4 regions of the Phormidesmis priestleyi ULC007 genome follow, and region 3 is predicted to be linked to each of the others. Evidence: predicted binding sites of a transcription regulator. Region 3 holds the regulator's gene; each other region holds the start of a gene.
What was found. The regulator NtcA, encoded in region 3, controls nitrogen genes in cyanobacteria. The targets are predictions, from matches to a motif close to TTTGTANNNNNNNNTACAAA.
Positions count from the first base shown of each region.

Region 1 (6,166 bases), on a different contig from region 3:
GGGGAACTTGCAGCGTGTGTGAGGAGGAACAGTGTAAATGGGCAGCAATTAGCGTTTAACTGCCCTGTGTTTAACTGTCCGGGTAGCGATGCGCTCAGGCATCGATCGAGACATCACCCACCGGATGAGCGATGCACGTCAGAATCGTTCTGGCAGCGCGATCGTCATCATCTAGTGCATCGGGTTCGCCGTCATAGCGAATTTCACCTGCAAGCAGCGTTTGCTTACAAGTGCCACAGTTTCCCGATCGACAACTGCTGTCGAGTTCGACTCCTGCCTGTTCTGCAATCTCTAAAATCGAGCCACCTTCAGTTGAGGTGATTTCTTGACCAGATTTTGCAAACTTGACGGTGGCAGGGGCAGCGATCGCAGGGGCAGAAACCTGCGACGGCTGAGAAAACTGAAGGCTGGTCGGCAATTCGTCATCAACGGTGACTTCAATCTGAGAAGACTGGGCGATCGGCATCTCGGCTTTGAGATGGGCACCAAACTGCTCAACCAAAATGTCTCGCAGAATCGGCTTAAGATCCTCACAGGGAATGCCTTTTCGTACACAGGTGCCCAGATGAGCGTCTTTGCCCACTGTGCCACCCATATAGAGGTCTACGCCTTCCAACGTGCGCCCGTCTTTGCGGACTTTAGTGCCCATCAAGCCAATGTCAGCAACTTGAGGTTGACCGCAAGAATTGGGGCACCCCGTCCAGTGAATGCGAACGGGACGATCGCACGACAGTTCGGCTTCGAGTTCTTTAATCAAAGCAACGGCGCGATTTTTGGTTTCAATCAACGCAAAGTTGCAGAACTGGGAGCCAGTGCAAGACACGAGCGCACGAGAAAGATTGTTGGGCTGGTGGGAGAACCGCTCGACGATCGCTTCGTCGAGCAATGCCGAGAGTCGAGAGTCGGGCACGTTGGGCACGATAAAATTTTGCTCAACCGTGAGGCGAATTTCTCCACTTCCATAGACTTCAGCGAGTCGCGCCAGGTCAAACAGATCTTGAGCAAACAGCCGACCCACCGGAACGTGTAGCCCTACATAATTCAAACCGGGTTGCTTTTGGGCATAAACGCCGATGTGATCGCGTTTGTCCCAGAGAATCTCGTCTTTAAGCGCCGCCCTTTGCAGCGAGTGCCCGATGTGTTGCTCAACTTCAGAGCGAAATTTCTCAATGCCCCATTCGTCGATCAGCCACATCAGACGAGATTTTTGACGGTTGGCACGCAGCCCATGATTGCGATAAACCGTGAGAATCGATTCACACATCCCCACTACATCGTCGGGTGTTACCCACACATCCATCGGCACTGCCGCTTCGCATCGCTTTGCAGAGAAGAAACCACCGACTAGGACATTGAAGCCAAATACGCTGTTTTGATAAGCCGGAACAAAGGCAATATCATTAATTTCAGCGTGAACGGAGTTGTCTCGACATCCGGCGATCGCGATATTAAACTTGCGAGGCAGATTGGTAAATTCAGGATTGCCCTGACCATGATTGGTGATCATGTCCTGCACCTGAATTGCTAACTCCCGCGTGTCAAACAATTCGTCGCCATCAATCCCGGCGACAGGCGACCCCGTAATATTGCGGACGTTATCCATTCCCGACTGAACGCTGGTCAGGCCTGCATTTTCAAATCGGTTAAAGATGTCAGGCACATCTTCGATGCGAATGCCGCGCAGTTGAAAGTTTTGCCGAGTCGTGATGTCGGCGTAACCCTCTTCGCCATAGCGCTGCACAATTTCTGCCAAAATTCGCGTTTGGGCGCTGGTGATAATGCCGTTGGGCAATCGCATCCGCAGCATAAACCTGCCAGGAGTCACCGGACGGAAGAAAACCCCCAGCCACTTCAGGCGATGGTCACGATCGGTTTCATCCATCGCTTCCCAGCCGATTTGAGCAAAATGATCCAATTCAGCCTTCACCGCAAGCCCATCTTTCTCTGCTTTCAATTTTTCAAACTTATTGAGAGTTACGGCTGATGAAAGGGTGTCTGTCATGGTGAATCTTGTTGATAAAGGGTGTCCGAACCGAACACGGGCGATCGAGAAACTAATTTCTGGCAAAGCTGTCAAACGCTTGAGTTGACGCTGCGTTGTCTTTGTGCTGATGAAGCCAAGGTAGGCGAGATCACAATGACAATTCGTATAGTTGGTTACCAAATGTTTCTAATTATGAAGTTCACGCATCATTGCAATGCGATTTCAGCATTTATCAGGAGGATTTTCTAGACATTTGCATCTGCTGTTAGGATGAGTCGTTACTACGCTGCCTCAGTTGAGAGAACACTATGAATCGTCGATCGTTTTTGTCTTGGTTTGGGTTGGGTTGGGCGGTCAGCCGATTGCCTGTTGCGTTAACAGCCATCGCTTCAGGGTTGGCTGCTTGCTCTAAAAGTTCTGATTCGGCGGTGCAACCGAGTGCCGATAGCAAAGCTGCAAGCAGTGATGGCTTTCAGACGATCGGGTCGCTGGCTGATTTAGATAAAAATGGCCAAATTTTAAGTGAGAAGTCGGTGATCGGTCCGGTGTTGATAATTCGCAATCCGACTACACCGACCGCAGTGGTGGCGGTCAATCCGACGTGTACCCATCAAGGGTGTTTGGTAGCTTGGAAAAGTGAGCGCAAGTCGTTTGCGTGCCCTTGTCACAATTCCACTTTTACGGCGGAGGGAGCGGTGATCGAAGGCCCGGCGCGAAAGGCATTGGGGACTTATATCGCAAAAATTGAAGGGAATTCAGTCTTGGTGAAAAAGGGTTAATGCGGCTTTTACTTTTGGTAGATGAACGATCGCGATCTCTGATCCACCGTTAAGTAATCACGATTTGGATTGGAGATTTGACCATGACTACTGCAACCAATCAAGACACTCTCGCCCTCAGCAATCTTGAATATGATCTGCTCACGGCTCTGCAAAACAAAGCAGAAGCCGTCAAAGCCTACGATACCTACATTAAAGATGCTGAAGAGATGAGTTCTCAGCCCTGTGTAGAGCTGTTTCGCAAGTTGAAAGCCGATGACACGAAAACGGCTCAAGAACTTCGTCACCACCTGCAAGAAGTGATGCAAAAAGGCAAAATGTAATGCAAAAATTCAGAGCGATTTGATTGACCCGTAGGGACATGGCATGTCGTGTCCTTCCGCCAGCGTTTAAGCGATCGCAACCGTTTTCAAAATTGGTATTAAAGCGATCGGGCACCTTCTAGCGGTGCCTTTTTTGTCACAATAAATTCTCTAAAACTTTGAGTGTTGGCGGCTGACCTGGAATGTGGAAGCTAAAATCAAGCATATTCCACAACCCTGTGGGTCATCCGCAAAAGAACCGTGCAATCAAATTATCTCGAAACGTTGCAGCAAGCCCAAACCGCCGCAGCTCATCAAGACTGGGCATTGCTCAATCACTATTTGCAACAATTGCTAGGCGAAGAGTCATCAGCCTCGCCTACCGCAGATCCATTTCTCTTGTTAAATTTGGCATTACAGAGTCTAGAGTCAGGAGATTTTCAAGACCGATGGAATGTCGCTAAACTCTTTCCGAGCTTTGCCGAAGCCGCGATCGCCCCACTTCTCGATCTTCTGCAAAACCAAGACGCTGACTCAGAAGCTCAGTGGTTTGCGATTCGGATTCTGGGCGGATTTAACCATCCCCAAGTTGTCACAGCATTAGTCGATCTGCTCAAAACATCCACTAACGAAGAACTGAATGGGATGACAGTTACCGCCCTCGCTAATCTGGGCAGCGGCACGATCGAAATTCTCGCCGAGTTGCTCAACCAAGACAACACGCGACGATTAGCCACTCAAACCCTGGCTCAAATTCGTCGCCCCGAAACGGTGCCCTTGTTGGAAAAAGTCGTTAACGATGAAGATGCTCAGGTGCGGGCACTGGCGATCGAAGCTCTCAGCAGCTTTCACAATCCAGAAATTTCAAGACTTTTGATCCAGGCATTAAAAGATCCCGCCGTGCTGGTCAGACGAGCCGCCGTAACCGGGCTGGGCTTCTGCGGTGCTGACCTAGCGGCATTAGATCTGGTTTCTCATTTGCATCCACTCTTGCTAGATTTGAACTTAGAAGTTTGCCGACAAACCGCGATCGCCCTTGGTCGGCTGGGCACCCTATCGGCAACCAATGCCCTGTTTGAAAGCCTGCAATCACTCCACACTCCAGAGTTTTTGGCGATCGAGCTAATCAGAGCCTTGGGCTGGATCGGCACCTCAGAAGCACTGCATTGTTTAGAGCGATCGCTGATTCAACTTCCCTTAGCGGAGTCAGTTCGTCAAGAAATCTTGACTGTATTAGGACGAGTCGATCAGCCTGAGCAAAAACGGCAAGCGACCCAAATTTTGCTCGATTTGCTGCAACAAGAAGGCACGTTTGCTCGATCAGCCTCAGCGCGGCAAGCGATCGCCCTTACCCTCGGCCAACTTGGTGATCTTGCCGCACTCGATTCTCTAATCAATCTCCTTGCCGATCCCAATGTCAGCGTCAGATTGCATGTGATTTCTGCCCTCAAAACCCTCGCGCCTGATTCTGCTCACCAACGCTTAGAGCAACTGTCTGAGAGTGAAAATTCCGGTTCAGAATTGGGGCGAGGCGTGGCGATCGCGCTTCAAGAATGGCAGTTGTGAAAAGTTTTAAGTCTAGAATTCATCACTTAGGAACGAGAATTAAATGATGTCGATTACTTGCAAGGTCAATGGTTACGGCAATGCCATGCTCGTACGTAAATCTGCATATTACATTTAATTCACAGTTCTCAAACGGTCTTTGCCCTCAACCTGTATCAACTCTTACCAAATTTTTTGATCAAATTCGTTAAGGTCACTAATAAGTGTCATCTTCAATACAAATCCATGCGTCTAGAGCAGTTGCAGGCATTTCTCGCCGTTGCAGAAACTGGGAGCTTTCAACAAGCCGCCCGCCACTGTAATGTGACGCAATCTACCATCAGTCGCCAAATTCAAGGACTCGAAGCAGAAGTCGGGCTGCCGCTGCTGCATCGATCGGCTCAAGCAAAGCTGACCATTGCGGGCGATCGCTTCTTGCCCCACGCTCGCAAAATCTGGAACGAATGGGGCATCGCCACCCAAGAGTTAGCAGACCTGCTAGACGGCAAACAGCCAGAGCTTTGTGTTGCGGCAATTCACTCCGTTTGCGCGTTTCACTTGCCACCTGTGCTGCAACGTTTTTGCCAAGAACACCCAGAAGTGCAACTGCGGGTGACCTCGTTAGGCAGCGATCGGGCCCTCAAAGTTCTCAAAGATGGGCTGGTAGATATCGCGATCGTCATGAATAACCGTTTTTTGACCGCTAATCCTGAGATGGTTGTTGATGTCCTATACGACGAGCCTGTCAAAGTGTTAATGGCAGCAAACCACCCGCTCACCCAATATACCGAGGTGCCCTGGACGGAGTTAGTCCGCTATCCGCAAGTTGTCTTTAAAGATGGATATGGAATGCAGCGACTTGTACAAGAACAGTTTCAGCGTCAGGGTGTGGCCTTAAATGCCGTGCTAGAACTCAATACCCTAGATGCTTTTCGAGGCATTGTCCGTCAAGGTGAACTGATCGCTCTATTGCCTCAAGGCGCGATTCACGATGTCCATCTCGATCCGACCTTAGCGTCGAGAGCAACGGCTGACCCGACCCTGATTCGTCAAGTAGTGCTGGTGACTACCCACGATCGGTTACAAATTCCCCCGATTCAACGCTTTCGATCGCTCGTCCATGAGCTAATGCGTCAGCCCATTGCTCTAGTAGGTAGCCCCTTATCTTTACCTGTCATGCCAAAGCCCGTCGCTTCGCAAATCGTGGGACGATAAGCGTCTGCAATGAAATTCTTAAGGTTGCTTGGGCAGAAACTATGAGTAACGCATTTAGAGAGCTACTGCGAAAAGTGGGCAGTGGGACTCATACCGGGGAAGATTTGAGCCGCGCCGAGGCAAAAGCAGCGACTCAGATGATGTTGCTGCAAGAAGCAACCCCCGCCCAGATTGGGGCATTTATGATTGCCCATCGCATCAAGCGCCCGACCGGAGAAGAACTGGCAGGAATGCTAGATGCCTACGAAGCATTAGGGCCAGCCCTTCAACCCATTGAGTCTGCCTATCCAGTCACCGTGCTGTGTCTCCCTTACGATGGGCGATCGCGCACTGCCCCGATC
Region 1 is NZ_PVWG01000006.1:53,360-59,525, forward strand. It holds gene C7B65_RS07650 (ferredoxin--nitrite reductase) at 95-2,002, opposite strand; gene C7B65_RS07655 (QcrA and Rieske domain-containing protein) at 2,293-2,763, shown strand; gene C7B65_RS07660 (hypothetical protein) at 2,847-3,086, shown strand; gene C7B65_RS07665 (HEAT repeat domain-containing protein) at 3,327-4,631, shown strand; gene C7B65_RS07670 (LysR family transcriptional regulator) at 4,857-5,825, shown strand; gene C7B65_RS07675 (anthranilate phosphoribosyltransferase family protein) at 5,867-6,166, shown strand, end outside.
Region 1: the regulator NtcA is predicted to act here: its motif matches at 2,145-2,164, upstream of C7B65_RS07650 (ferredoxin--nitrite reductase).

Region 2 (6,166 bases), on a different contig from region 3:
GTCTTTGACTGAGGCAATGGTGAGCGAACGATCGGGATGCGATTTGAGGGGGAGAAACGCGATCGCGACCTGATTTCCCAGCCAGGGCTGAATATCTGTGGAAAAGTTAAGCCCCGCCTGAATTGGATAGAAGCTGCCAGGAAAGGAAAAATCGGCGGGAAATAATCCGAAGCGACTGAGCTCTTCCCACGTTTTTGCTTCAGTATTGATCAACAACACGCCAGCCGTATCACTAGGCAGCAGATTGGCAACGGAATTTGGAACCGTTTCAGCCAAAGCAAAATTGGGAGCCAAAATCAAAGCAGATAGAGCAGGCAGTAGGGTTCGACGGAGCGACATAAACGTAAGTATGAATGGCAATAGTAAAGTTTTGTCCGTACAGGTGAGCCGCAAATGCAACAGTCTCAGAAAGAGAATGGACTCAATTTAGACAGATCTATCTCCGTATAGTACGCCAGAGTGAAGAAGATTCGTAAGACTGACGATCGCAGGGCCATCATTTACTTGTCCTTGAGAGCCATTGAATTTTTGCTATGAATCTGACTACCATTGAGAATCTAGACTGTTTAGCGATCGAGGTTTTGTCTCCGGGGTTAGCACATGAACAACGTGACAGAGAAGCCAAACTAAAGCTCTATGGTTCCAGAGGTGTACAAGAATACTGGATTCTCAATTGGCAGTTGCAACAAGTGGAAGTGTATCGCCACCAGCAGGCAATGCTCAAGCTTGTAGTGACATTGTTGGATGACGATCGATTAACCTCACCACTGCTCCCTAATTTCACCTGCCCAATATCTTGCTTCTTCCTTTAATCCAAGATACTCAGGCAATACTGCCGCGTTTGCGAGTTTCTTTATAAGATGTGCCCACATTTCGTAAACCTGCCCGGATCATTTGTTGTTCTAGTAATGCAAAGAAACGAGAACGATCGCCCCCTCGCACCACTGCCTGATTATGTGCCTCTGCCAACGCGACTGGATAGCCATACCCTTTCTGAACTTGTGCCAGCGTCAGACTTAAAGCTGAATCTAAGAGTTGTTTATCATGCGCGACCCAAGCGGGAACTTCAACACGAGCGATCTCGCTGCCGACATTCACATAGCAAAAGTGGATCGTGTGTTCACCATACAAATCTAATATTTTGGCAGAACTGCGCCAGAGTGGGCTGCGCTGTCCGGGTTCTAAAAGCTTTGCCCAGAGGGCGGTGTCTTTGAGCGGATCGAGAACTTGGCAAGGCGGACGTTCCGTTTTTCCGGCGCAGTGAGTGCCACAGTCAGGAGCCAGATAAGGACAGGTTTGCAGTCGTAAAAAATTCAATGCTTCGCCACTGCGAGACGCGCTGATATACCCCACTAAAGGGACGCGGAGCGATCGTAACTGATCCCATGCTTTGAGAATAGGTGTGAGAATCATATCTCTCGCTTCGTGAGGCATCGGCTCTAAAAACCAGTGAATTAAAGAGCCATCGACCATCGCCACTGATGGATGAGCAATGAAGGAGGGTTGAGTTGAAAGGCTTCCCTGTTGGCGCATTTGCAGCCGTCTCCCTTCGTCATTGAGCGCACTGGCAAGCTCTGCTAACATCGTCGTCTCGGAAGCGGTGCGGCGATAGCCCATCCATTCCTCGGTGCGAATGCCCCACTGACGAGAGACATAGAGATCTTCAGGGCGATAAAACACTTCGGGAAGGCTGTCTAAAAGCGGCAGTTTGCTTTGACCGTAGTGCAAGACAATTCGCCCGACATTGATTAGATAGCAGTAGGCGATCTCGTGGTGACTGGGGGCAATTTGAGAGCCATCTGTGGCGATCGCCGTGTGCGCCACCGGGGCCGCGCTGATATCGAGGTAAGTATCAAGAGGCTCGATCGGAGTGGCAGCCGTGAAGATCATCCGATCGCGCCAAGTTTCTTGAAGTTCGACTAATTCGTCTTGGTGCGATCGAGCTTGCTCAATCAAAAACTGGGCGCGTTCTAATCGCTGCCGAGTTGCCACTGCTTCGACGGTAAGATGTTGGCTAATGCCCTGCATCTGCTGCGCGAGTTTTGTCAGATCAAGCATGAATTTGCGTAGTGTCTCACCAATAGCATACCTGCTTCGATTATGTAGTCAAACCTTCAGCAAATAATTCATCAAACTTCAGCATTGTATTTTTTCTTAAATCAAAATTTTACTGCGTTTCCAAAATTGTAACCTTACTGATCATTGAGCTATTAACTCATTTGGAAACTGAACACTCTATTTCTAAGGATATAGTGACCGTGTTTCTGTAGAAGGAGACTCAATCAATTGTATTTTTTAGTGCGGAACTGACTGTCTGAGACATGTGTCTAATAGAGTAGATGAAAGTACTATTTTTGAAATCTACGAATACAAAACAATCGGCTCGATCGACGAGAAAGTTTTCTCAATAAAAACCCTCCAATGAAGAACCCTCACTTTCTTATTATCAGCGTTTTGGTGCTTGGCTGGATGTCAGGCTGTAGCTCGATTCAGAATTCAGAACTTCGAGACAGTCGTGCATCACCTAACCTACAAACCAGCCCGGTTCCGACTCCCTCTTTAACGACTTCACCCCAAGCCAACGCATCACCTAATCGGCAAACCAATACGGCTCCGACTCCCTTGTTAAAGGCTTCACCTCAAGCCAACAGTTCTGAATCTGAGGATGCTGCTGTGGTCATTCAGCGTTATTACGATGCCATTGATCGCCGGGACTATGAGCAAGCCTACCGCACCTGGCAAGACAACGGATCAGCCAGCCATCAAACCTTTGAAACGTTCAAAAATGGCTTTGCAGAAACGGCATCTACTCAAGTCAAGATTGGCGAACCGAGTCAAGTAGAAGGTGCAGCAGGTTCGCAATATGTCACGGTTCCGGTGACGCTAACGGCAACGATTCAAAATCGAACTGTTCAACACTTTAAAGGAACTTATGTTTTGCGACGATCGCTCGTAGATGGAGCCTCAGACGAGCGATCGTGGCACATCTACTCTGCAAAGCTAGTTCAAACCGAGTAGAACAATGTTTATAGTCCACCTGTTTGAGTAGGGACTAGCTTCACGCCAAACACTTCTGCGAATGCGATCGCGACTTCTTGGCGCACTTGCTCGATCGTAATATCAGGGACAAATTGCGCCAAACTGCCCACAGGCTTATCAGGAATGCCACAGGGAACAATGCGATCGAACCCCTCTAAATCAGGGCAGACATTCAGCGCAAAGCCGTGCATAGTGATCCAACGGCTGACCTTGATGCCGATCGCCGCCACTTTTCGCCCAGCCACCCAAACACCTGTTAACCCCGAAATGCGCGTTCCCTCTAATCTATAAACGGCAAGCACTCGAATAATCACTTCTTCTAATTGCCGTAAATACCAGTGCAAATCTTTGCGGTAGTGCTGCAAGTTCAAAATCGGGTAGCCAACCAACTGCCCCGGACAGTGATAAGTCACTTCACCACCCCGCTCAATGCGATGTAGTTCATACTCAGTTTGAGCCAAATTAAACTTAAGAAATTCTGTAGTTGCACCCTGTCCTAATGTGTAAACAGGCGGATGTTCTAACAGAATGAGAACGTCATCTAGCTTAGGGTTGAGTTTACGATCGCTCACCAAACATTGTTGCCAGGCCCAGGCTTCTAAGTAAGGCACTAAGCCTTTAGTTTCTAGCAGACAGCAGCGAGTAGAAGCAGAGTTAACGGGCGCAAAAAAATCCACAAAAGGCGATCAAAGGTATCAATCCAATCGGGTGAACTCTTACGTTTTTGAGCCGCTTTCTAGTGTGCAACAAAAAGCAGTAAAAATCAAGTGGAAATCACGTTAACTTTAGTAGGAATCCCATCAGATTTAGTCAAGAATTATCAAGGGATGCAAAACATTTTGAAGGAGGTCTGTTTGCCAAGATACAAAGTGTTAGGGTAAACACAACACCCAAAACTTCAGGGGAGTCGCTTTTATGAAGCTTGTCATTCATGGCAAAAACATCGAGATTACTGATGCGATTCGTGAGTATGTCGACCAAAAAATTGAGAAGGCAGTCAACCACTTTCAAACGCTTACAACCGAGGTAGATGTGCATTTGTCAGTCGCCCGCAACCCTCGAATCAACCCCCAACAAATTGCTGAAGTCACGATTTATGCCAACGGTACGATCGTTCGTGCCGAAGAAGGGAGCGAAAGCCTCTACGCCAGCATTGACCTTGTAGCTGACAAGATTGCTCGACAACTCCGCAAATATAAAGAGAAGCGCTTTGACAAACGTCACGAAACCCTCAAAGCTGAGGAGAGTCTCAGCGACCAGCAGCCTGTCGTGACGTTGGCACTCGATCGCACTCCCGAACTTCCCCCCACGGTGGTGCGAACCAAGTATTTTGCGATGCCACCCATGACGGTTGAAGAAGCAATGGAGCAGTTAGAACTTGTCGATCATGATTTCTATATGTTTCGCAATGCTGAAACCAACGAGATTAACGTGATTTACGATCGCAATCACGGCGGCTATGGAGTCATTCAACCTCGCAACAACAATGGTCATACTCATCACAATGGCAAAAATGGCAAAGCCAATCACTCTGTTTCCGAGCGAGAAAGCTTTAAGGTTTAGTTAGATTTGGTGAGGGCGAATGCTATTCGCCCTCACTGTTGTTGATGCCTAGATTCAAGAAAGGAAGCTGCGATCGCTGCAATTCACGAGCCACTTTCTTAAGAAAAAAGGATGTTTTGATTAAGTTCAAGTTCGCGATTGGATAATTCAAATCTATCAGTTCTCACTCAACAAAGCTGAAGGTTGATTGACCCTCACAAAGGGTTTGCGAAAATTACTGGCTGACCGATCCGGGGAATAAGGATAGTCTTCTTCTAAGCTTAATAACGTGAACCTCTACAACTCCTTAATCCAATTCGGATAACGAGAGATTTCGCCAATCAATCGCTCAAACCCTGCTGATTTTAATTGGCAGTTCATCATCTATTACTCTTGATCAGGAGGAATGTTATGAGCGATAGACTATCATCGGGTTCTCGAAGCATTGCGATCGTAGGGCCCTACTTAAGTGGAAAAACAACGCTATTAGAAAGCTTATTGTGGGTGACTAAAACCACGTCTCGCAAAGGCACTGTGCTTGATAAAAACACCGTTGGCGACAGTGCCCTAGAAGCCCGCGATCGCCAGATGAGCATTGAAGTTAACGCCGCCAGTTTTGAATATGGCGGCGTTCGTTTTTCGATTCTTGATTGCCCTGGCTCGATCGAGTTTGCTCAAGAAACCTACAACGCGCTGATTGGTGTGGATGCGGTTGTGATTGTGTGTGAACCGATCGTCGATCGCGTCCTCAATCTTGCCCCGCTGTTCAAGTTTTTGGATGATTGGGAGATTCCCCATCTCGTGTTCATCAACAAAATGGATCGCGCCGATATCGATTTCATGCAAGTGTTAAAAGCGCTGAAATCAATTTCTAGCCGTCCGTTAGTGCCGCATCAATATCCGATCGGGCAAGGCGAAAGCCTGACAGGATTTATTGATTTAGTCACTGAGCAAGCCTACCATTATCATCCGGGTGCGCCTGCCGATCTGGTGCCATTTCCTGAAGAGCTGAAAGCGCGAGAGCAAATTGCCCGATCAGAGATGTTAGAAACCCTAGCCGATTTCGATGATCACCTACTAGAAGAACTGCTTGAAGAAATCAATCCGCCTCACGAAGAAATCATTCAAGACTTGAAGATGGAACTGGGCGCGGATTTAATTGTGCCTGTGTTTGTGGGATGCGCTGATCGAGATTTTGGCGTTCGTCCTTTGTTAGAAGCTTTATTGCGAGAAGCGCCCGACCCTGAAACTACCGCAGAGCGGCGCGGAATTGTTCTCAATGACAGTGCTCCGATCGCCCAAGTGCTCAAAACCTACTATACGCCTCAAGGCGGAAAGCTTTCACTCGTGCGGGTTTGGCAAGGCACAATCCACGATGGCGCAGTGCTGAATGGGGTTCGGGTCGGCGGACTCTATCGTCTGTGTGGTCAACAACAGCAGAGTTTGCAAACGGCTCAGGCAGGTGAAATCGTGGCACTCGGACGTATGGAGGGCATCAAGACGGGCGACACGCTCACCAGTCTAGAAGCTCAAAACGCCGCTGAATTGCCCAGAGCCGAGCAAATGGAACCTGTTTACGCGCTGG
Region 2 is NZ_PVWG01000003.1:144,017-150,182, reverse strand. It holds gene C7B65_RS04680 (DUF3352 domain-containing protein) at 1-339, opposite strand, end outside; gene C7B65_RS04675 (Uma2 family endonuclease) at 534-812, shown strand; gene C7B65_RS04670 (DNA double-strand break repair nuclease NurA) at 823-2,058, opposite strand; gene C7B65_RS04665 (hypothetical protein) at 2,422-3,018, shown strand; gene lipB (lipoyl(octanoyl) transferase LipB) at 3,027-3,716, opposite strand; gene hpf (ribosome hibernation-promoting factor, HPF/YfiA family) at 3,955-4,602, shown strand; gene C7B65_RS04650 (elongation factor G) at 4,993-6,166, shown strand, end outside.
Region 2: the regulator NtcA is predicted to act here: its motif matches at 3,889-3,908, upstream of hpf (ribosome hibernation-promoting factor, HPF/YfiA family).

Region 3 (6,166 bases):
TCAGCCAACTATCTAGCACACCCGCTTTGGGAACACTCAAACAGGGATGCAATACTAAGTATGCCCTGATCTCTGCCCTGATCCTAAATGATCCGCCTCAGAATTTGACAAAATAAAGCAGACTTCTTCATTTCATCAAGTTTCTAAAAAAGATTAATTCTAATCTAAATTCTGAATCCTTGACTCTAGCCTTTCGCCGCTAAAGCTCCATCGTAGATTATTGCTAAAATCCTGATCCTTTACACCCCTTTAAGAATCGTGTTTACAGGACTAATTCAAACCGTTGGCACCCTTCAAACTTTAGGATCTGAACATCTTCAGATTGCTTGCTCAAACTCCACGGCCCCCCTAGTTTTGAAAGACTTAGCGATCGGCGATAGTGTTGCCGTTGACGGGGTTTGCCTCACCGTGACTGCGATTTTGGGATCGGGGTTTGTGGCAGTTGTCTCTCCTGAAACGACGGAGCGCACCACGTTGTCTCAGAACACTGGCAATAAGCGTGTCAACCTCGAAACCTCTTTGCGTGTTGGCAGCAAGTTGGGCGGTCACTTTGTCACAGGGCACATTGACGGTACAGGAATGCTCAAATCGGCAGTGCAGACCGCAAGCTCTTGGGAAATGACGTTTACGACCGCGAGTCAGCGAGTTGCCCGCTACATTCTCCCCAAAGGAAGTGTGGCGATTAACGGCATTAGTTTGACCGTTGCTAACTGTGATCCGGCTGGATCTTGGTTCACGGTCGCAGTGATCCCGCACACCTATGAGGAAACCAACCTTTGTCACCTCAGCCCAGGCAGTTGGGTGAATTTAGAGGGCGATATTTTGGGTAAGTATGTTGAGAAGTTTCTACGATCGGGTTCTGCCAGTCATGGGGAAATCGCGATCGGTTCTCCTGCTGTCCTCAGTCCCGATTTTTTAGCGGAACATGGCTATCTGTAAATTCATTAAAAATGCTGCATTGAAGGTTCTTGAGAGTTGCGCCTGGGTATGCCATAGAGATAATGATCATGCTCGATCGCCCAATCTTCCGGCAGATCCTTCACGGTTCCTGCATATTTCTTGAGAACATTCCAAGCATTACTCCTTTCTTTTGAGGATTCAGTTTGAGACATCGGCACTTCGTCAATCACAAGGACAATTTTGTGATCGCCTGGGGGAATGTCAGCAGGTAGCTGGAGCGTCAGCTTTCCATCTGGAGCAACATGCGCGATCGTTTCGATAGTTTTCATTTCAGGATAGAAAGTTGTTTGGTGAATGCGCGATCGCCAAGTCTGCTCTAAGATTTGCCGTTGCTTGGTTGAACGGGTGCCTTTTGAGCCGTTTGGAGCGACTTCACCAACTGAGCCAGCGCAGACTCTAGCTGCACCCCTGGATCTTGAGCGACCCAGCCTTCGGTCGTCAGTTGTCTAAACTCAAAGTGCAGGTGAGGCCCCGTAGAGTTGCCAGTGCTGCCGCTCCGTGCGATCACGGTGCCTTGTTTGACGGCTTCGCCCGGTTTGACAAAGATCTCTGAGAGGTGCCCATAAAGCGTTTGCTGCTTGCCGTTGTCGTGTTCGAGGGCGATCGCTAACCCATAGCCGCCAAAAAAGTCTGCTAAAACCACTCGACCTGCCAGCGCTGCTAAAACGGGAGTCCCCATCGGCGCGCCCAAATCTGTGCCAGCGTGAAAGCGAGCATCGCCACTGATTGGGTGAATTCGCCAGCCAAAAATTGACGTGATCTCAACCGGGATCGAGAGCGGGAACATCAGCCGTAGATTTCCATTCCCTGGGCGACCTAAGGGGCGAATTGTGCGGTTATAGTAGTCTTTCACAAAGCTGTAGGCAGGTGCGGCGGCAGTCGTTACACTCGCCTCTGGGCTGCTAGAGAAACTTCTAATAGTTGGAGTCGCGCTCACTTGCACAGACTCGACCTCGCCCCCGATCGCTCCGATGTTCCTCCGAACCGATGCGCTTGCAACTGGGCGTTGACTGCCACATGATCCATCTGCGATCGCCTGTCCTTGATTGAGCGTGATCTCACAGCCCGACGAGCGATTTGTAATCACGATCGTGCTAGGTGCCTCATACGATTCTGAAGGCGGGGTCACAGCAGGAGAAGTTTGGGTAGGCTGCACGTCGATTTGCACTTGATCGGCAGGGGCTGAACGTTCGGGCAGGGCTAGGGCAGCAGCACCGAGGGTCGTAGATGACAATCTCTCGTTTGATAGGGCACTTGCTGGCGACGCAGACTGAGAGCTTGACGGAGCCGAAATGATCACCGGGGGCACATTAGACGGAGCTTGAGCGATCGCTGCCCCACTGCCCAAAATGCCAACTCCGCTCAAGTAACTCAACCGCCTGATTAAAAAACGTTGCCCCCAAAAAGTTTTCTGGCGGGTCACGTTGGGTTGCTGAGTCATGATCAATCTCCTCACGAATTGCTTGCTGCGCTGGTGTAATGTGACACTTGTCGAGAATGCTCGTTGCCAGGTTCCAGTTTACCTGCCCTGCGAGAACGATCGCTTAGATCATAATATTTCAACCATTACCTTTGTCGAAACTTAACACGCAGTCTACTCCAGAGATATTCTTCAAGGTTCTTCTGAGCGCACCCGGACTTTCTCGCAAAGCGGCAAATACTACGTGGAGCGAAGCTAACGCGCTTCTAGAAGGCTAAAAACAACGATCGATTGCTAAAGTGAACGTGACCCTATCACCCCGCAGTCTCGATTAGTCATGCACACTTGGCACTGGCAAACTTGGAATCATCTACCCTATTTAACGTCTAGTCTGCTAGCGCCCTGGAAACACGGCTTTTTTACGCAACAGTTTGCACCGCGATCGCCCTTTGAGATCACGGAGGCGTTGTATCCATTTGCTCAGGCATATCGCGCTAAACAAGTGCATGGCAACGTCGTGTTGGCACCGTCAGAAATGCCAACTCCGTTAACGAATGAGAATCTACCCGATGCCGATGGAGTAATTTCGGAGCAAGCCAGTCAAGCGATGTGGGTTTGCAGCGCTGACTGTACCCCAGTGCTGATTGCGGATGTCAAGACAGGTCAAGTGGCTGCTGTCCATGCGGGATGGCGGGGAACGGCTCAAAAGATTGTGCCCGGCACGATCGCGCGTCTCTGCCAGCAAGGGAGCCAAATTCAAGATTTGCGGGTAGCGATGGGCCCAGCGATCGCAGGGGAAGTCTATCAGGTTTCTACTCATGTGGCAGTCGAGGTCGGAGCGACTGTCATCAACCTCGATTTAGAAAGTTCTTTAGACGCGAACGTAGAACGATTACTAGAAATGCCCAATTCTCCAGTGCTGTCTGACTCGACATCGGGGCGAGTGCGATTAGATGTGCGACGAGTTAATGCTCTGCAACTAGAGCGATTGGGACTTGGCGAAGAACAGATCGCGATCGCGCCTCACTGCACCTATCAAGACTCTCTGAATTTCTTTTCATACCGACGTGAAAAATTAAAGAAAGCTCAGTGGTCAGGCATCGTCAGCACCTAATCACCGCCTTCTAGTTTTTGCCATAATATTTTTCTAGCAGCGATCGCAGCATATCAACCATCGGAATGCCTTCTTCGACCGCTTTAGCTTTGATAGCTTTGTGCAACGGCTTAGAGATATCTAAAGTCAGCCGTTTCATTTTCACTGATTTCTCAGAAGACTGATCTTTAGTATCTTTAGCGGACTTTTTGGAGGTGATTTCGACTGCTTTTTCGTCAGGCACCCCTTCGATCGGTGCGACAGCTTTTGTTTTTGTGATCTTTTTAGCAACGTGAGCTGCTTTTTCGGCAACAGGTTTTACTGCTGCTGCAACAGTTTCTGCGACAGACACCGAGGCCTCAGGAGCAGGGCTTTCTTCAGCACTTTTTCCACCAGCCCACTCATTCAGATTGGTGGGTGCTGACGTTCCATTAGATTTTGAGACAGTTTTAGTTTTCTTATTAACCATGTTCTGTATTTACGATTTAGTGCTTTTACAGAATATCGTATTTACAGAAACAAGGATCAATTAGTTACAGGAATTACCTGATCACTAAGTGAACTGCTGACTCAAGGTGACTGGGTTATGCACCGTGATTTTTTTCTTGTGAATTGAGATCATTTTGTCTTGACGTAAATCGCCTAACAGCCGAGTCACTGTGACGCGAGTTGAGCCGATCGCTTCAGCAATGGCCTGGTGTGAGAGCTTCAGATCGATCGTGATCCCATCTTGACCAGGAACCCCAAAATCGCGGCAGAGAATCAGCAAGAAGCTAACTAGGCGAGAACCCATATCTCGATGGGCCAGAGTTTCGATCATCATCTCAGTTTGCAGAATTCGAGACGACAAACCCCGCAGCATCAGCATTGACAATTCGGGGTTGTCTTTGAGCGCTTTTTCGACTTGCTCGATCGGCACCGACAACAACTCAGCCGGGGTAAACGCAACCGCGTGATAGAAGCGATCGGAACGCTGCCCCGTAATCAGCGATAACACGCCAAAGACACTATTCTCGCGCAGTAGGGCAACGGTGATTTCTTCACCTGCTTCATAAACTCTAGAGAGCTTCACTGCCCCTTTTAATAAGAAATAAACCCGCTCTGCCGGGTCGCCTGGAAAGAAAATCGTCTTGCCGCGCTCAAACGTCTCTACGACTGGCGGGAAGGCTCCTCCACCAATCTGACGAAACATCGTTGCTAAGGGTCGCTCTTTGGTCACTACCATTTCCTTTGTCGTAACTCCTACTCCAATTTTCTCCCTGTCATCGACGGAGCCTTAATCTAAGACTTTTCTGTGAGAGATTGATGACTTTAGAACACTTAAACTCACTCTCGCGGTACTTTTTGTGCCTAATACTACCTTATTTCTTCTAGCAGCCGGAAGTTTTCTGAAAACCGGGTAGGGACTCTGTTATTACTTCAAGTTTTTCAATAACTCAATTAAGATTTGCCCACATCCTAGCGCTAAGTAAAGCGATTTGCACTTCAACCGTTACCCGTCGCACTGTAGTCTTGTAGATGCTATTGAAATGAATGTCTATGTTGAACCTGACTGGAAAAAACGCTCTGGTGACTGGAATTGCCAATAACAAGTCGATCGCGTGGGGCATTGCTCAACAACTCCACAAAGCGGGCGCAAATCTTGGCATCACCTACCTGCCCGATGAACGGGGAAGGATGGAGAAAAAGGTTGCCGAACTCGTAGAGCCATTGCAGCCCAGCTTATTTTTGCCGTTAAATGTTCAGGACGATGACCAGATTCAGGCGACGTTTGACACGGTGCGCGACCAATGGAATCAGCTAGATATTCTCATTCACTGTCTAGCCTTTGCCAGTAAAGACGATCTGTCTGGCGACTTTAGCAAAACGAGTCGCGCTGGGTTCACCACGGCTCTTGACATCAGTGCTTATTCGTTAATCAAGCTGGCTGGCGTTGCAAAACCTTTGATGACCAACGGCGGCAGCATTGTCACGATGACCTATTTTGGCGGTGTGAAAGTGATCCCCAATTACAATGTCATGGGGATTGCAAAAGCGGCATTAGAAATGAATGTGCGATATCTCGCCTCTGAGATGGGGGCACAAAATATTCGAGTTAACGCGATCTCAGCCGGCCCGATTCGGACGTTGGCTTCGTCGGCGGTGGGCGGAATTTTAGATATGATTCACCACGTTGAAGCGGTGGCTCCTCTGGGTCGGACGGTGACTCAAACAGAAGTCGGCAATACGGCAGCGTTTTTGTGTAGTGATTTGTCTAGCGGCATTACGGGACAAACGATCTACGTTGATGCTGGATACGAAATCATGGGGATGACGGGATCAAAAAGCGCGGCAGAGTAGGGACGCGATCGCCCCACCAGCAAATCCAGCAGTGTTGACTAAAATAAAATGCTGCTGGATTTTTTGGATTGCAGAGATAATGGAAAATAATCTTCAAAATGACTCCTATGCAGACCAGCGATCGTCTTCAAGTTGCGCCTTCCTACATTCCTGAAGGGAATCGGACTGCCTCGGTCAGCCGCAAAACAGGTGAAACCGATGTGCATATCAGCCTCAACTTAGATGGCACAGGTCAGTGCGTTGCCAAAACGGGAATTCCTTTTCTCGATCATATGCTGCACCAGATTTCATCACACGGGCTGATTGATTTAGAGGTGCAAGCAATAGGCGATATCGAGATTGATGATCACCAC
Region 3 is NZ_PVWG01000009.1:90,270-96,435, forward strand. It holds gene ribE (riboflavin synthase) at 259-939, shown strand; gene C7B65_RS10485 (hypothetical protein) at 945-1,229, opposite strand; gene C7B65_RS10490 (M23 family metallopeptidase) at 1,277-2,401, opposite strand; gene pgeF (peptidoglycan editing factor PgeF) at 2,718-3,494, shown strand; gene C7B65_RS10500 (hypothetical protein) at 3,505-3,942, opposite strand; gene ntcA (global nitrogen regulator NtcA) at 4,027-4,698, opposite strand; gene fabI (enoyl-ACP reductase FabI) at 5,013-5,813, shown strand; gene hisB (imidazoleglycerol-phosphate dehydratase HisB) at 5,912-6,166, shown strand, end outside.

Region 4 (6,166 bases), on a different contig from region 3:
GATCTGGGGTCGTAACGGCTTCTAACTAAGGCATGGGGGCATTGTGGAATCAACAGCATTTAGCGTTCTCGTAGTCGTCGCATTTGTGTTGCTGATTAGCGTCACAGGTGGAATTGCCTACCTGACTTTGAATGATTGGCGCGACCGACGACGGCAAGAAAAAGCCAGAGGGAAATAAGATCTCTCCTTTAAACTAATCAAAGGCTCCAGATAGAACTCTTCTCATAGAGTCTTATCTGGAGCCTTTGAGCGTTATAATTCACCTTTCTCGAAAACCAGACTTTTTAAGATTCGCTGCGGGTCAAGCTAAAGCCAGGAGAGAGTTCCTCGCCGTAGCCTTCTTCACCGTGTTCGCTGATATCGACACCCTGAAGCTCGACATCAGGATGGACTCGCAGCCCGATCGTGGCATCGAGCGCTTTAAGAATCACAAAGGTTCCAGCCCCAGCGATGATGACGGTGATCACGATCGCAATTAACTGAGTCACCAACTGACCCGGATTGCCGTAGAACAGACCGTCGCCACCTGCCGAGTTGACTAACTTGGTCGCAAAAATCCCTGTCAAAATTGCACCCGTGATTCCGCCAATCCCGTGAACCGGAAAGGTGTCTAAAGAGTCGTCAAATTGCAGCCTTGCTTTCAAGCTGATGGCAAAGAAGCAAGCCGTTGCCGTAATTGCACCAATCAAGATTGCACTCACTGGAGTCACAAATCCTGCCGCAGGCGTAATGCCTACCAGCCCTGCAACTGCACCTGTTGCAATGCCAACCGCCGTCGGTTTGCCGCGCAGCACCCATTCTAAAATTACCCACATCAGAGCCGCCGCAGCAGCAGACGTGTTGGTGGCAACAAATGCCACGGTTGCTAGAGAGCCAGAAGCTAACGCGCTTCCAGCGTTAAAGCCAAACCAGCCAAACCACAGTAAACCTGCACCCAACAGGATAAAAGGAACGTTGTGAGGCGCAGCAGGCTGGTTTGGATAGGTTTTGCGAGGACCAATCACCCAAGCCGCTACCAGTGCCGAAACTCCAGAGCTAATATGCACGACGGTGCCGCCCGCAAAGTCTAAAGCACCGATGCCGCCATATAAGCCTAGGAATCCGCCCTTTGCCCAAACCATGTGAGCAAAAATTGGGTAAAGAATCGATGACCACAGAACGATGAACCAGAAGTAAGCCTTGAAGCTAATGCGCTCGACGATCGCCCCAGAGATCAGCGCCGGGGTGATGATGGCGAACATCGCCTGGTAAATCATAAAGGTTTGGTGAGGAATCGTAGCCGCGTAAGACACGACTGCATCCGGTTGAGTGCCTTTCAAGTAGTCGGTAGTCTCTAGCCCAACCCCGTTTAAGAACAGCCACTGCAAGCCGCCAATAAATGAATTTCCCGGTGCAAATGCGAGGCTATAGCCCCACAAAATCCAGGAGGTGCCCACAATGCCCATGAGGATGAAGCTCATCATCATGGTGTTGAGGACGTTGCGCGTTCTGACAAAGCCGCCATAGAAAAACGCCAGCCCAGGAGTCATCAACAGCACGAGGGCTGCCGAGATCAGCATGAATGCCGTGTCTCCCGAAACTTGGGCTGCTGCCGCTGCATCTGTTGCTGCTTTGATCGGATCATCAGCAGCCAAGGCACTTGAAATCAAAGGACCATTCAGCAGTGCTAGCGCTGCCAGCCCCGTCATTAAGATTTTATTCAACACTGAACTTTCAACCCTCAACGCCAAGAACTCAGATTCGGCTATCAACCGAACCTGATTGGTATCATTGAATTCCACAGTTTTACACCATTTAGTTCTGTATAGCGGAATACCTTTTTATTTTTATTAATTGACTGTTGCATTCTTTGTTGCTACGAAAGCATGAGTTTAATTGAGAAATTTTATGGTTTGCCCATTTAAGTAAAATTTTGAATCAGCCAAAAAAAGGAGGGAGGTTAAAGCCCGATCGTGCCTCAACCTCCCTCCTTTTAATCTGAAAGAGAAACCTTATGGATATGGGTTAGTTGCACTTGAGATACCGCTAGTTACGCCACTGGTTCCACTAGACGAAAGTCCTGAAGCTTCCTTCACAAAACCCGCATAAGCTTCCATGCCGTGTTCTGAAATGTCTAAACCCTCAAACTCTTCTTCAGCACTGACGCGAATTCCTAATGTTGACTTGAGAGCGAGCCAGAAAATGCTAGACAGCAGAACGGTAGCCCCGCCCACAGAAATTGTCCCTAAAACCTGTAGCCAAAGCTGACTAATTCCCCCGCCAAACAATAGCCCTGCTGCGGGTGCGGGTGCTGCCCCAAACTGTCCTGCTTGACTAAACAAACCAAGCGCCAAGGTGCCCCAAACCCCATTAACCAGGTGAACAGACACCGCCCCAACCGGATCGTCGATGTGTATTTTGTCAAAAAAGCCCACTGCAAACACAACTAAAATGCCGCCGATCGTGCCAATAATCGCCGCTGAGGTGACACTGACAAAGGCACAGGAAGCCGTAATCGCAACCAACCCTGCCAACAATCCATTGATGATCATTGAGAGGTCAGGCTTACCCAAAACTACCCAGGCAGTGATGGTGGCAGCCAGCGCCCCAAATGCGCCAGCGGTGTTGGTAGTCAACGCAATGTGAGCAATCAGTGAGCCGTTGCCTACGCCCATTGTGGAGCCAGGGTTAAAGCCAAACCAGCCCAACCACAAAATCAGCGCCCCCAGCGTCGCAATGCTCATGTTGTGAGCAGGCAATGCATTCGCAGAGCCATCGGCGTTATATTTGCCGATTCTGGGCCCGAGAAAGGCGGCTCCCATCAGGGCAGCCCAGCCACCGACCGCATGAACGACCGTCGAGCCTGCAAAGTCATAAAATCCTGCATCTGCCAGCCAACCGCCGCCCCAGATCCAGTGCCCGGTGATTGGGTAAGCGATGCCGACTAGCAGCAGACTGAAGATCAAAAAGTCAAAGAATTTGATGCGCTCTGCAACCGCACCTGACACGATCGTGGCTGCTGTTCCGGCAAACACTAGCTGAAAGAAAAACTTTGCACCGAGCGGAACGCCCGTCCAATTGAGGGCCGAGAAAATGCCCTGATAGGCATCTCCGATCGCCGGACTATTGTCTGCCCCTGAAAGAAAAAATCCGCCACTGACCCCCAAAAAGTTATTGCTGTTGCTAAACATTAGCCCAAAGCCGAGTGCCCAAAACGCAACCGTTGAGAGCGCAAAGACAACCAGGTTTTTTGACAGCACATTGACTGCGTTTTTCTGGCGACACATCCCCGTTTCGAGCATACAAAAACCAGCATTCATGAAGAACACTAGCATTGCGGCGATCATCACCCACATAGTATCGATGCCAACTTTCAACTCGGCGGTTGCCTGAGAGACACTTTCTAACGTCGGGGGGGTTTGAGTCATTCCTGCATAGCTCCACCCCAGCACGATCGTCAGTGCGAGTGGAATGCAAGCTTGCCAACTGGGTGTCAAACGTTTGGCATACCAACTTGGAGAGAACCATTTAGAAGATCGACTGAATAATTGACGTTGCTTCAGGGCAGGCTGAACTTTTTTGAGCGTTGCTCGGTGCATCATGACAAGGTTCTGTAGGTGAGTGGACGGACGAATAAGAAAGTTTTTCAGAATGAATCAAATACTGAAGGACTTCCAGGTTCTAATTTGTCTTGCTTGTTACAGTTTTTGGTCTACATGATTACGATTTTGAAGACTGATCATTGGCTTTTCCCAATTGTTTGAGAGACTACGATTGTTTGAGAGACTAAGATCGGGCTGCTTCATTCGCGCTAGAAATAAGTTGACAAATTCGCTTTTAGCAGTATTCTTGTACTATCTCTGCTTCATCACTCCTTAAGTAATGCCTCCACTGACCTCCGGGGGCATTTTTTTTATGATTTGACGGTTTAAGATAAAAAAATGAGTGAAAAGAGTGAAAGTTTCAAAATTGTTAGCGACAACCGCCATGCGCGCTTCCAGTACGAGATTCTGGAAACCTATGAAGCTGGCATTGAGTTAGTCGGAACCGAGGTCAAATCGATTCGAGAAGGCAAGGTCAACCTCAGAGATGGCTTTGCCTTGATTCGAGATGGAGAGGTGATGCTGCTCAACGTCCATATTTCTCCGCATCGAACCGCTAGCCAGTTTTTTAACCACGATCCCCGTCGGACTCGCAAGCTTTTACTGCATCGGGCAGAGATCCGCAAGTTGCTTGGCAGAGTAGAGCAGCAAGGCTTAACGCTGGTGCCGCTCAAGATGTATATGAAGCGGGGCTGGGTAAAGGTCGATATCGGGTTGGCGCGAGGCAAAAAGCTCTACGACAAGCGAGAAGATATCAAGAAGCGTGACGATCAGCGAGACATGCAGCGGGCGTTGAAGAACTACTAATGCGGGTAACACGAGATTTTTCAGTCAGGCATTCCTTCTTCAGTTAATGCAGCGATCGTAGGAGTCGAGTCGATCTCCCAAGGGTCTGCGATCGCCGATGGTTTAAATTCTGGTTCTGAATGTACTGTTGCCTGATCGGAAACCAGCATCGCTGCGATCGCAGGTGGGGCGGTAGCGGTGGAGTCTTGCAGTTCTGTAGGTTGCTCTGATTTGGCTGGGTGGCGATAGCGGGAGACACCAAAAATAACTCCACCTGTCAACATCACAAACACAGCGATCGCAAGCAGACTTTGCATGATAAACCTCTTCAGCTCTAGCCAGTGTCACCATTCTGACATTTCCTCAGCTTGATGGAGCTACCCAAAACAAGGAGACGACTTACCTTGATAAGTCGCCCCTTCACCTCTTATTTTTTAGCTGGCGTGAATGGTTGAAGCCGCCTCTAGTTGGGAAGAGGTGCGATCGTGAAGTCTCTCGACCTAGTGAGGTGAGCAGCTAACTAGATGCAGCACGTCATCACGAACGACACTGTGACCAGCAAGATCCTAGACCAAATAAGCCAGAAATCCAATCATGGCAAGCCGTCCGTTCCAGAGTTCAGTTTGAGGAATCCAGCCAAACAGAAACGCATTGCGGTCTTTGCCGTTGTATTCAGTAGAGACGGGGGGTAAGTCAGTACTAGAGCGCGTTTCCATTGTTAAGTTCCTAGAACGCTTTATATCTTGAATGTTAGTTACCTTTTTTAGAGTTGCTGTCTATGTACAGAGGTAATCTTAAACCAATTCCTAACAGGGAAAAGATCACTAATTCTGAGTTTTAAATATGCTTACTTCATAATCACCAAAGCCGTTGGTTTATTCAGGGTAGAAAGTAGAGAAATAAAAGGTAACTTAAAATACAAACTGTTAAGGTGTTTTGTATTTGTTAGTTGCGACGAGTGGATCTCGCCCCGACCAACAAGAACATATCTTGATTGAGGGGCTTGATGAGCCGGAATGTTAGCAGCATTGAACTCTGGAAGAAAAGCGTTTACCTACACGAATTATGACCTTCAATCGTGTCTTTATACACCAAAAATCTTCTTTCTCTAGATAGATGAATCATTCATAAAAAGCAACCTAGTATTGTGAATATCAGTTGTTAATCGTGGTTTAAGAACAAGTTTTGTTGACGTTTTGTTAGCTACTTATCAGACTTCCATTCCGAAATCTGCGAAGGTTTCTAATAAGGCTCTCAGTTATCTTCTCTATACTTCGCGGCATCAGACCTGCCACCAGTAAAGGGACAAGGTATTTAGTTTTGTAAAGTTTAACACAATAATTAGGTGGCACTGTATGGATTTTTTAACGAGAACTATCAAGTTTCCTGCATCGATCGACGATGGCTCGATCGCTCAATTCCATCACCAAACCGAGTTGGCGCTTCAGGCGGATGCTGATGTCGTGCTAATCGATTTTAGCCGAGTAGAATTCACGAGCAGCCCCGGATTGATGGCTTTAGTAATGAGTTATAAGCGAGTCCGTGAGGCAAACAAGCGACTCTTTCTCTGCTCGGTGAGTGAGCAGGTCAGAATGCTATTGGAACTGACCGGAATGAATGAGGTTTTTGAGGTTCTCCCCAGATCTGAGGAGACAGACAGCCCTGCGATCGCTCTAGCTGCATAACAGAGTATTTGTGAATGTGATAGATCTGCATACGGACACGGCAGTGCCATGTCCGTACGGTAGGGGCACGAGATGCCGTGCCCTTTTACCGCAGTCTATTTTGACAAAAACTCG
Region 4 is NZ_PVWG01000001.1:344,341-350,506, reverse strand. It holds gene petN (cytochrome b6-f complex subunit PetN) at 1-25, shown strand, start outside; gene C7B65_RS29150 (hypothetical protein) at 44-178, shown strand; gene C7B65_RS01560 (ammonium transporter) at 285-1,781, opposite strand; gene C7B65_RS01555 (ammonium transporter) at 1,992-3,581, opposite strand; gene smpB (SsrA-binding protein SmpB) at 3,921-4,388, shown strand; gene C7B65_RS01545 (hypothetical protein) at 4,409-4,684, opposite strand; gene C7B65_RS01540 (chlorophyll a/b-binding protein) at 4,934-5,083, opposite strand; gene C7B65_RS01535 (STAS domain-containing protein) at 5,723-6,052, shown strand; gene C7B65_RS01530 (alpha/beta fold hydrolase) at 6,148-6,166, opposite strand, start outside.
Region 4: the regulator NtcA is predicted to act here: its motif matches at 3,665-3,684, upstream of C7B65_RS01555 (ammonium transporter).